DNA from 3 places in the Sporosarcina pasteurii genome. Region 2 is predicted to be linked to each of the others. Evidence: riboswitches for the same ligand, from Rfam matches in the RefSeq annotation. Region 2 holds a riboswitch; each other region holds the start of a gene.
What was found. A riboswitch is a leader RNA that binds a small molecule or an ion and turns the genes downstream of it on or off. The one in region 2 is predicted to bind S-adenosylmethionine.

Region 1 (2,274 bases), 1.0 Mb from region 2:
TTTTAAAAACGTCTAAGCTAAGCTTAGGCGTTTTTTCTGCTGGTGGGAATTATAACTTTTCATAAAGTCTTGCAAAGTAAAGACAGCAGATGGTCATTTTTACTTAGATTAGCTTTACATAAAAACGGCTAAACTATAGCACATAGGAGCGATTGTTTTTGTAATGTAAGAAATCTCTAGTACTCGTAGAGAAAAGTTTCCATTATCTTTGTAAAAGGAGTGATGAGAAATGTCAATGAGGCATAAAAATTATCCGAACAAAGCTGATTACGAACCAAACGTGGACAAATATACAGTAGACACTGGCGAATTGCCGCTTTCTGATCCAGCCGAATCGAATGCTACAGAAGTGTTTCGAAAGAATGAGGCGAAAACTGAAGAAGGGCAAGTACAGTCTGCATTTGGTCAAAATAAGAATAGAAATTCTTAATCGTATCGCCGCTGAACATTATATGTGACGTTGTTTGGCGGTTTTTTTGATTGGCTATTCCTTGGTGTTAATCTTCCTTGTTCAATCTTAAGTTTGTCTGATATTAGTTAAAATCTGTAAATAAAAGTATTTTTTCTATGACTAATCACCTAAAATCGAAATGTAGTGTTGACAATTACATTTTTTCAGACTATAATAATTTTCAATCAATTAAATTTATAAATGATTTTTTTACAACTACATAGATCTCTTATTAAGAGCGGCGGAGGGAATAGGCCCTATGAAGCCCGGCAACCAGCAGATATCTATCTGAAAAGGTGCTACATCCTACAGGTTTACCAAACCTGGAAAATAAGAGGAGGAATTTTTCGGCCCTCTTCTTATGAAGAGGGCTTTTCTTTATTTTATTAAGGGATAAACCATAGATTTAGATCACAATAAAACCGAGTATACATATTTGGTTAATATAAATTAGTAGGAGGAAATGATAATGAAAAAATGGATTAAATTATTAACAGTCATTGTTAGCGTAACGTTCATCTTCGCGGCTTGTTCATCCGCGGGGGGAGAGGAAAAGAATAAACCGAAAAAAGTTGTTTTGGATTATGCATATTACTCGCCGACAAGCCTTGCGCTTAAAGAGTTTGGCTGGGCAGAAGAAGTATTTAATGAAGAAGGCATTGAAGTGGAATGGGTGCTGAGTCAAGGAAGCAATAAGGCGCTTGAGTTTTTAAACTCTAAAAGTGTCGACTTTGGTTCAACGGCAGGCGCAGCAGCATTAATTGCGAAGTCAAACGGTTCTCCAATTGAGTCTGTTTATATTTTTTCAAAACCTGAATGGACAGCGCTTGTGACAACGGGCGATTCAAACATCGCATCAGTAGAAGATTTAAAAGGAAAGAAAGTAGCTGCAACATTAGGTACCGACCCATATATTTTCCTACTTCGTTCATTGGAGGAGGCAGGATTGTCATCAAAGGATTTGGAAATCGTGAATTTACAGCACTCAGATGGAGCGAATGCACTTTTAACAAATCAAGTCGATGCATGGGCCGGGTTGGACCCGCATATGGCAAAAGTTGAAATTGATTCTGGTGCGGCATTATTTTTACGCGATCATGATAAAAACACATACGGAACGTTGAATGTACGATCCGAATTTGCGGAACAACATCCAGAAGTTGTTGAAAGAGTAATTGAAGTATATGAAAAGGCAAGAAAATGGGTTGTAGAAAATCCAGAGGAAGCCGCTGAAATCCTAGCAAAAGAGGCGGATATGGCACTTGAAGTTGCACAAAAGAGTCTAGAACGAAACGACTTTTCGGACCCGATCCCAGGCGCGAAGCAAATTGAAGCACTGAATGCAGCTGGTGATGTGTTGCAGGCTGAAAATGTCATTAAAGAAAATGTTGATGTTGAAAAAATTGTTAATGAATTAATTATTGATCGGTATTCAAAAAAGGCAATCGAATGAAATAGGGGGAAAAGACATGACGGTCAAAATAGATGAAAATGAATTGCTTGAAGCGAAAGAGAAGTCGGTTAAAGTCGGTGCTGAATTAAAAAAGGTGAGGGGTTTCGCACTTGGCTTCATTATTCCGGTTGTTCTTTTAGTCGTATGGGAAGCAGCTGTACGTTTCAACTTACTCGACGCCTATGTCTTTCCCGCTCCGACAACGATTTTACAAAAGATTATTGAATTAGCGAAAGAAGGTACGCTTTGGGGGCATGTAGGAATTACTTTCTTCCGCGTATTGATTGGTTTTCTAGCAGGAACGGTAGCCGCGGTAGTATTGGGGTCTGTTGTCGGCTACTTTAAATGGTTTGAGCAGCTGATGGACCCG
Region 2 (2,274 bases):
TGATGGACAAATAGGTTGTGCCATGCATATTCATTGACGACTTGAATTGATAACCGTGATGCTTGGTCAGCGCCTGCAAATCCTTTAAATACAAAAACTTCATCTTTTTCTTTTAGGTAGTTCACTACTTTGGTATAAAGTGAATCGAAAATTTCAGAAGAGATCGGACGGTTGACAGTACCCCAATCAATCTTCTCTTTAGAAGACGCTTCTTCAACGATGTATCTATCTTTTGGAGAACGTCCTGTATATTTACCTGTTTGTGCGCTAACTGCACCATCCGCAGTTAAAATCGCCTCTCCACGTGTTGTTGCCTTTTCAACTAATTGTGGCACAGAAAGTTGAAAGTTAATATTTTCACCAGATAGAAGTTCATTAAGTGAATCACTAGTTTTCGCTGAAATCATTATTGAGTACCGTCCTTTTCATATAGTCCCAAGTCATTGGGCAATTTATCTTTTATCTCACTAATTAGTATAACACAATTAAAATAATATACTATACTATTTAAAAGTCAACTATTATTCTACTCTTTTCAGAAATTTTGTTTTGTTAATGAATAACGTATCCTCTTAATAAATTAATATAGGAATTTGGACAAGGTTAATTTCCGTTCTGGGCGAACGTTTTTCTGGCTAAATTATTTCTCTAGAGCAGGCGTGAGCCCACAGGAAGAGCCCTCACGAAGAACGACTTACGAGGACGCACGAACAACAGATGCAACACGGTACTATTTATTGAAAAAATTTTAATTCTAATTTATTGAGAGAAACTTAATCATTAAATTAGATGAGGATAACACAATCAAATAGCCAACAATATTTGACTTCATACATCAATTTTCGTACAATATATCATTGAACGGATACTCTTATCCCGAGCTGGTGGAGGGGCAGTCCCTGTGAAACCCGGCAACCTGCAAATACTTAAAAAAGATTTTGCAAAGGTGCTAAACCTGATGCAAGGTGAAAATCCTTGGATGATAAGAGTGAAGGGTACTTATGAAATCATGCCTTTCCTCATGTATAGACGTGAGTGAAAGGCTTTTTTAAACTTTTGTCAGTGAAAATCTAGCCATTGTACATTCACATGGCCGGAAGAGTGTAATAAAATTTATTTTTAAATGAGCGAATCTGTTACTGACTAAGTGAAGCTTTCGGCAAAAGTATTGGCCGATGCAATTGATATACAATTACCCTTTATCCTCGTGTATAAAGCTCTTGGATGGACTATGCAAAACCATTCCCCTAATTATACTTTGGGGCTTAACATGGGAAAATGAGTACCGTATCAATCTCGTAGGATATAGGAGGAAATACAATGACAAATCGCCGACTGTTTACTTCAGAATCTGTAACAGAAGGTCATCCAGATAAAATGTGCGACCAAATATCGGATGCCATTTTAGATGCCATTTTAGAAAAAGATCCAAATGCACGTGTTGCATGCGAAACGACAATTACGACAGGACTCGTACTTGTAGCGGGTGAAATTACAACAACAACATATGTAGACATTCCAAAAGTTGTTCGTGAAACTGTAAAAGAAATCGGTTATACGAAAGCAAAATATGGTTTTGACTGGGAAACGTCTGCTGTGTTAACGGCAATTGATGAGCAATCAGCAGATATAGCTGCAGGGGTAGACAATGCACTTGAAGCACGTGATGGGTCAATGTCTGATGAAGATATTGAAGCGATTGGAGCAGGAGACCAAGGGTTAATGTTCGGTTACGCATGTAATGAAACACCGGAACTGATGCCACTTCCAATTAGTATGTCACATAAGCTTTCACATCAATTAGCGTCAGTTCGTAAAAATGGACAACTTGCATACTTACGTCCAGATGGTAAAACACAAGTAACAGTGGAATATGATGAAAATGACAAGCCGATTCGTATTGATACAATCGTTCTTTCTACACAGCATGATCCTGATGTTACGCTGGAACAAATCCAAGAAGATATTAAGCAATATGTGATTGAACCAGTTGTTCCTGCAGAATTAATTGACGAAGAGACGAAATTCTTCATTAATCCTACAGGACGTTTCGTAATTGGCGGTCCACAAGGGGATGCTGGACTTACTGGCCGTAAAATTATCGTCGACACATACGGCGGATATGCACGTCACGGTGGCGGAGCATTCTCTGGAAAGGACGCAACGAAAGTTGACCGTTCAGCTTCTTATGCAGCACGATATGTTGCGAAAAACATTGTAGCAGCCGGTCTTGCAGAAAGTTGTGAAGTGCAACTTGCTTATGCAATCGGCGTT
Region 3 (2,274 bases), 390 kb from region 2:
GCTCAAAACTTGTTGGATACAGGCGCTGATTCCTTTTAATTTTGTAGGAATCTGTTCCAACGGTCCGGTATAAAACGTAGATTCTACGATGATGTCACTTGTTATTTCTTCAATGATAGCCTCCACTTTGAGTGGAAATGGCAGCGCAATAGCCGGATTTCCATAAACAACTGCATGTTCTCCGGTCAAAATGATTTTACTATGTGAGAAACCACTTGTATTTCTTTTTGATGCTAAAAAATCTTCCAACTACAATCACCTTTTCTTTGCTTCAGCCGTCAGCAAATTTAATAAATTGATTTTAACTGAAGTAGTATATATAGATTACCCAAATTTAGACTTGATGTATATCAAGAATCCGTGAAATTTATACCTTTTCAAAAAAAGTTTCATCCTTTTCTAAAACGAACTTCTCTCTAGATAATGAACAACCCAATCAATGAACAAAAGCTGGGATTTTCGGCGAAAACATATGACGTTGATTTTGAGTGCTTGGTTCCAATGCAATTTTGTATTGTTTTAGAGGTGAGTTAATTTTTGTATATTCAGAATAACATTGACATTCAGTTAAAAGATATGTAAAGTATTCATTACCAACTTAATAAGCAACTTTCTTATCCAGAGAGGTGGAGGGACTGGCCCTTTGAAGCCTCAGCAACAGACTTTTAAAGTACTGTGCTAATTCCAGTAGCGTACAGCTTGGAGATAAGAAGAGTGAAACATTGATACCATCAACCTCTTCTTATCAAAAGAAGGGGTTTTATTTTTGGTAAATATAAAAAGCACGACTTATTAAAGAGGAGGAAATGAAATGAAACGCAGTTTGGAGCAAAGGTTAAAAGACGGTCCGGTAATTGTAGGAGAAGGGTATTTATTTGAATTAGAGCGAAGAGGTTATTTACAAGCAGGTTCATTTGTGCCCGAGGTTGCGCTAGATAATCCCGATGCGCTGAAACAGACTTATAGGGATTTTATGAATGCTGGCTCAGATGTTGTGTTGGCATTTACGTATAATGCCCACAGAGAAAAAATGCGTATTATTGGGAAAGAGGAATTATTGGAACCATTGAATAGAAATGCGATTCGTTTGGCGAAAGAAGTTGCCAAAGAACATCCGACAGAGGAAGCGTTGGTAGCGGGGAATATTTCAAATACGAATATTTTTGACCCAGAAGATCCGGCATCAAAAGACCAAGTGAGAAGCATGTTCGCTGAAATGGTAAAATGGTGTAAGGAAGAGGAAGTTGACTTCATTAATGGTGAGACGTTTTATTACCATGAAGAAGCTGTGATTGCTTTAGAGGAGATTTTAAAGCATGATTTACCTGCAGTCATCACGTTAGGATTGATGGGAGAAAATATTTTAAGAGATGGCTATACGGTGGAGGAATCTTGTAGAATCCTTTCTGAAAAAGGTGCGCTAGTTGTAGGGATGAACTGTTTCCGTGGTCCGGATACGATGCAACCATACCTTGAAAAAATCCGACAAAACGTGGAAGGCTATGTTGGGGCATTGCCAATCCCTTACCGTACGACAGAAGAAAATCCTACATTTTTCAATTTACCAGATGCAGGTTGCAGTTGTGAACTCCCATTAGAAACAACATTCCCAACTGCGCTAGACCCGCTTTATCATAACCGTTATGAATTAGCTGAGTGGGCAAAAGCGGCAAAAGAAATTGGTGTAAATTATATTGGGTTATGCTGTGGTGCCTCCCCGGCAATGTTGCGCGCTGTAGCGGAAGCGGTCGGCGTGGAAACAATCAACTCAAGATACTCCCCAGATATGGAGAAACATTTCCTATTCGGTGAAGATGAAACACTGAAAAAGCATAATTTGGAGTATCGCGTAAAGGCTTAAGAGAGGGTAGTTACCTATCCATGATTTATGCTGCAATACAGAGTTCTTATCGATATAAGTAATCAACAGAATATGCTACTATAATGACAAGCGACCAAGCCCATGCTCCTTACGAGGACAGGGCTCTTTTTTATTGATAAAAGTGCTAGGTTCCCATTGAATATCGAACTGTTCTAAAACCTAGCCATAAGTTTATAGAGAAAGGAGATGAGATGATGCAACCTTTTAGTCTAGCGGTTCTCGATTCACTAGTAGATCAAATCGCTGTATTGGATCACGAAGGGGTTATTATTGCCCAGAATCAATCGTGGGTTAGTTTCTCCAATGAAAATGGCGGTGATTTACGCAAGACTGGGGTAGGCGTTAATTACATTGCTGTTTGTCCTCAAGAGATTCAAAACGGCATTATAATA

Region 1: another riboswitch for S-adenosylmethionine. It lies ahead of AB1H92_RS01205 (aliphatic sulfonate ABC transporter substrate-binding protein); the one in region 2 lies ahead of metK (methionine adenosyltransferase).
Region 3: another riboswitch for S-adenosylmethionine. It lies ahead of AB1H92_RS14010 (homocysteine S-methyltransferase family protein); the one in region 2 lies ahead of metK (methionine adenosyltransferase).

The regions. Positions count from the first base shown of each region.
Region 1 covers NZ_CP160452.1:249,270-251,543, forward strand. The annotation lists gene AB1H92_RS01200 (hypothetical protein) at 230-430, shown strand; SAM riboswitch class I at 678-788, shown strand; gene AB1H92_RS01205 (aliphatic sulfonate ABC transporter substrate-binding protein) at 921-1,904, shown strand; gene AB1H92_RS01210 (ABC transporter permease) at 1,921-2,274, shown strand, end outside.
Region 2 covers NZ_CP160452.1:2,511,598-2,513,871, reverse strand. The annotation lists gene pckA (phosphoenolpyruvate carboxykinase (ATP)) at 1-407, opposite strand, end outside; SAM riboswitch class I at 869-989, shown strand; gene metK (methionine adenosyltransferase) at 1,321-2,274, shown strand, end outside.
Region 3 covers NZ_CP160452.1:2,906,485-2,908,758, reverse strand. The annotation lists gene mvk (mevalonate kinase) at 1-249, opposite strand, end outside; SAM riboswitch class I at 612-712, shown strand; gene AB1H92_RS14010 (homocysteine S-methyltransferase family protein) at 812-1,861, shown strand; gene AB1H92_RS14005 (hypothetical protein) at 2,077-2,274, shown strand, end outside.